One region of the Acidisoma sp. S159 genome, then DNA from elsewhere that is predicted to be linked to it. Evidence: riboswitches for the same ligand, from Rfam matches in the RefSeq annotation. Region 1 holds a riboswitch; the other holds the start of a gene.
The links. A riboswitch is a leader RNA that binds a small molecule or an ion and turns the genes downstream of it on or off. The one in region 1 is predicted to bind cobalamin.
Positions count from the first base shown of each region.

Region 2: another riboswitch for cobalamin. It lies ahead of GSQ92_RS02370 (CbtB domain-containing protein); the one in region 1 lies ahead of GSQ92_RS16990 (DUF1636 domain-containing protein).

Region 1 is NZ_LMUG01000059.1:38,943-41,321, forward strand. Features, by position in the region: gene cobO (cob(I)yrinic acid a,c-diamide adenosyltransferase) at 1-160, opposite strand, end outside; gene cobU (bifunctional adenosylcobinamide kinase/adenosylcobinamide-phosphate guanylyltransferase) at 157-675, opposite strand; cobalamin riboswitch at 685-902, shown strand; gene GSQ92_RS16990 (DUF1636 domain-containing protein) at 1,012-1,365, shown strand; gene cobW (cobalamin biosynthesis protein CobW) at 1,362-2,379, shown strand, end outside.
Region 2 is NZ_LMUG01000007.1:106,829-109,207, forward strand. Features, by position in the region: gene GSQ92_RS02360 (AEC family transporter) at 57-425, shown strand; gene GSQ92_RS02365 (hypothetical protein) at 498-788, opposite strand; cobalamin riboswitch at 957-1,107, shown strand; gene GSQ92_RS02370 (CbtB domain-containing protein) at 1,139-1,357, shown strand; gene GSQ92_RS02375 (CbtA family protein) at 1,369-2,151, shown strand; gene GSQ92_RS02380 (DUF899 domain-containing protein) at 2,260-2,379, opposite strand, start outside.

The sequences.
Region 1 (2,379 bases):
GACCCATCGCCGCCGTCGTCTTGCCCTTGCCCGGCCCGGTATGGACCATGAGCAAACCGCGCTCGATCGTCTTGCCGGCGACCTCAGCGTCCTGGATTTCCTTGCGGCGGGCCATCTTGGCGCGCCAGCGCTCTGCCTCGGCGGGATCCGTGTCGCTCATTTCACCACCATTGGCAGGCCCGCGATCATGAACAGCACCCGGTCGGCACGGGCCGCCAGCCGCTGGTGCAACAGCCCCGCCGCATCCCGGAACGCGCGGCCGAGCCGAGACTCCGGCACGATTCCGAGCCCCACCTCATTGGCCACCAACACCGTAGGCGCCTCGCGTGCGGCGAGCGCCGTTTCCAGCCGCGTGGTTTCCGTTTCCGGATCGCGCGCATCGAGCATGAGGTTGGTCAGCCATAGCGTCAGGCAATCGACCAGAGCCGGGCGCGAGCCGGCCAAAGCCAAAGCGCCGGGCAGATCGTGCGGCGCCTCGATCGTGGTCCAGCGCTGGTCGCGGCGGGCGCGGTGGGTTTCGATGCGCAGCCGCATCTCCTCGTCCCAGGCCTCGGCGGTGGCGAGATACATCAGCGGGCCGGGCACCGCTGCGAGCAGCGACTCGCCGTGGCGGCTTTTGCCGGAGCGGGCGCCGCCAAGCACGAGGGTCAGCGGGGCGTGAGATTGACGGGCCATGGAGTGGCGTCTTAGATCAGCCGTGATGGTTCCACCAATCAGCTTGCTGGTAGGTGGATGAAAAGGGAATGCGGTGCGGGCGGCCTTTCGCCCTATGCCGCGGCTGCCCCCGCAACTGTAAGCGGAGAGCTGCCGGCCAAGGTCCACTGGGCGAGACGCCTGGGAAGGAAGGCCGGAAGCGATCGGATCCGCGAGCCAGGAGACCTGCCATCGCACGACCCTAGTCTTCCTTCCGGGCGGGGTGCCTCGGCGGGATACGCATCCGCCGTCGAACCTTTCCGTTCGACCGCATCCCCGCTTTCCGTCCGGCGACAGGGCGCGACGAAGGAGTGGGACGTGGCGGAGAATTGCCTGCATGTCTGCGTTACCTGCGGCTACCCGGACGAGCCGCGGTCCGGCCAAATTCTGCACGACCGTATTGCCGGTCTGCTGAAGGGCGATGAGCCGTTTGTGCTCAAACCGGTGACCTGCCTCGCGCGCTGCGACGACGGTTGCAGCGTGGCGGCGACCGCGCCGGGCAAATGGGGCTACTTGCTCGGGCGCCTTTCCCCCGACCATGCGCCCGACCTCATCACCTATGCGACCGCGTACGCCGCTACCGCGAGCGGGGCGGTGTTGCCGTCCCGGCGGCCGGCGAGCCTCAAGAACGTCATCATCGGGCGGATACCGGCCTTGGAGGCCGCGGCATGAAGGCGCGGATTCCGGCCACGATCATCACCGGCTTTCTCGGCGCCGGTAAGACGACGCTGGTGCGCCATCTGCTGGAGAATGCGCGCGGGCTGCGGATCGCGGTGATCGTCAATGAATTCGGCGCGCTCGGCATCGACGGCGCCGTGCTGGAAGGCTGCGGCATCGAGGGCTGCGACGCCGACCAGATCGTCGAGCTGTCCAATGGCTGCCTGTGCTGCACGGTCGCGGATGAGTTTCTGCCGGCGATGGAAGCGCTGCTCGACCGGCCAAATCCGCCCGACCATATCGTGATCGAGACCTCGGGCCTCGCTTTGCCCAAGCCGCTGCTGAAGGCTTTCTCCTGGCCCGCCATTCGCGCCCAGGTAACGGTGGATGGCGTGATCGCTGTGGTGGACGGCCCGGCGGTCGCCGCCGGTCATTTCGCCGACGATCCCGTGGCGGTAGCGGCCCAGATGGCGGCGGACCCCGCCGTCGATCACGATAATCCATTGGCCGAGGTTTACGAGGACCAGCTTTCCGCCGCCGATCTGGTGCTGCTCAACAAGACGGACCTGATGGACGGGCTGGCGATTGCTGATGTCGCCGCCGGTATCAGGGCGTTTCTGCCGCGTGGGGTGAAGGTGGTGCCTGCGCGGGAGGGGAAGGTCGATCTCGGCGTGCTGCTCGGCCTCGATGCTCGGGCGGAGGATGATCTGGCGTCGCGGCCGTCGCATCACGACGCGGTCGATGGCGCGCATGAGCATGACGACTGGGACAGTTTCGTGGTGGAAGTCGCCGAGGCGGCGTCGCCCGAGCCGTTGGTGTCCCGGTTGCGAGCTGCGGCCGAGGCGCATGATGTGCTGCGCATGAAGGGCTTCGCGAGCGTGACGGGCAAGCCGTTGCGATTGCTGGTGCAGGGCGTCGGCTTCCGCTTCCGCCACGAATTCGATCGCGCCTGGAAGCCCGGCGAGGACCGGACCGGCCGGATCGTGGTGATCGGCCGCAAGGGCCTGGATCAGGCGGCCATCACTGCGG
Region 2 (2,379 bases), on a different contig from region 1:
TATCTTGCCCGTTTTTGCCGTGATTCTCACCGGCTGGATGGCCGGGTATTTCGGGTATGTATCGCGCAACCTGGCTCACACCATGTGCGTTATTCGCGATAGGGCTTGGGCTGTCGCTCGACGGAATGCGAACCGATCTAGGGTCATCCCTGGTGCTGGCAGCGGTTAAGCTGCTCATCATGCCAATTGTCGTTTATGGCCTCGCCTTGGCCTGTGGACTCGACCCGCTCTATACGATCGCAGCAGTCGTCTGCGCAGCGGTGCCAACGGCGAAAACCGTCTTCATCCTCGCGGGCGAATACAAATGTGAGGAGCCGATGGTTGCCACGACAATAGCTTTGACGACGCTGCTGTCCGTCGCGTCGTTGATGCTGTGGCTCTATGCGTTGTCGGGGCTCAACAGCAGCGCAGCCATCGGCAACTAGACACAGCGCTGAATCCAGTCCCGCCCGCCGTCAGGCACCCAGCCGGGCGAGTCCGGAAGAATCTGCCGTTGCCTACTTCTCGAGATGGCCGATCACCTCGCCCACGATGGCTTTAGGTGGGTGGGGCATCAGGTGATTGAGTTCTCCCCGGACCAACTCGCGGATAGCCTGGTTCGCCTCAGCGGCCTGGTCGTAGGTTTCAAAGAAGCTGATTGACACCACCGAGTCATGCCCGGCTTTGACGAGAGTATATGAGATAAAACCGTCACTCTTCTCAAGTATCGAGGAAATATTCGTTTTCGCTCCGTCGGCAACCGCCGCAACATCGGTCACCCCCTCGTAGGTCCGGATTGATGCAAACATTATAACCCCCCTTCTGGCGTGGCTTGCACGGCGAAGCATGCTCCTTGTCCCGGCGGAAGGCGAGCACCCGACGGGGCTTGTCGGCCGCTCTCTGCATCTCCGGTTTGACCCGCCGCCCGCCAGTCGATCGTACGGAGGCGCATCTGGCTCACAGCCCTGCGAACCGAATATCGTTTGACATTGAGGGCCTGCGACTTCTACCCCTTGCGCGCCATGAGTGCGGAAGCCGGTGCAACTCCGGCGCGGTCGCGCCACTGTAACCGTCGGCTCGCTCATCGAGCCTCCGGAAGTCAGACCCGGCCATGGCGTTTTGCAATCCAAGGGGACGCTTGATCCCGGGGAGTATTTGGATGTCTAACACGACCATTGGTTCCGATATCGGAACCGATATTGCCTCCGCACCCATTCCTGTGCGTGAGGTTCTTCCCTGGCTCATTTTTGGGCTGGTGATGTTGCTGGCAATCTACTTCGTCGGCGCCGAGGAAGGTGCCACCTCGATCATCAAGGGCATGTATGTGCATGAATTCGTGCATGACGGCCGCCACCTGCTCGGCTTCCCCTGCCACTAGGGGCCAGACTCATGGTCAGGACTCTCCTCATCCGAGGAATGCTCTGCGGACTGCTCGCGGGGCTCCTCGTGTTCGGTTTCGCCAAGGTTTTTGGCGAACCGCAGGTCGATAGCGCGATCGCCTTCGAAAGTGCCATGGACGAAGCCAAGGTCAAGGCGGATGCCGCTAAAGGCATTCACGACATGCAGGCGCCGGAGCTTGTCAGTCGCCCCGTGCAGGCGAGCTGGGGGCTTCTCACCGGCGTCATGGTTTATTCCACGGCGTTCGGTGGTTTGTTCGCGCTGGTCTTCGCCTTCGCGAATGGACGTGTAGGCAGTAGCCTCAGCCCGCGGACGGTCGCCGCTCTGCTGGCTCTGACGGGGATCGTTGCCGTCTACGTCGTGCCGAACCTTAAGTATCCGGCCAATCCGCCCTCCGTCGGGCATCCCGACACCATCGGGATACGCACGCAGCTCTATTTTACGATGATGGCGCTATCGATTGCCGCAATGGTCGGTGCGGCGGTCCTGCGTAAGCGTTTAGCGCCCAAACACGGTGTGTGGTCGGCGGCTCTCTTCGCCACGGCCTTCTATGTCGTGGTCGTTGCGATCGTGGCGGCCCTGATGCCGCCTATCAACGAAGTGCCGGCCGATTTCCCAGCGGTCGTACTCTGGCACTTCCGGATCGACTCTTTCGCGATGCAGGTCATCATGTGGGCCACCCTCGGGCTCGTCTTCGGTGCCGTGACGGAGCGGGCAGCACAGGCCCGGAACGGATACCGGCTCGGTGGCCCGATGGGTGCCGCTTGGCGATAAGCTCGGTCACTCGCACATATAAGGATATGCTTATTTCTTGATGAGGCAGGCGGACAGGTTGGTGGAGTGTGCTGACCTGTCCGTTCTCGAAGGTTCAGCAGCCCCTGCTCACACCTTCCCGCTCGTCTCGAGTTTCCGGAAGGCGGCTTCCCCGGCGTCTGATACCGAGACCCACTTCGGATCGGGCGAGGCCTCGGCCGTGTAGTTGTCGTGCCAGTTCCACCATTT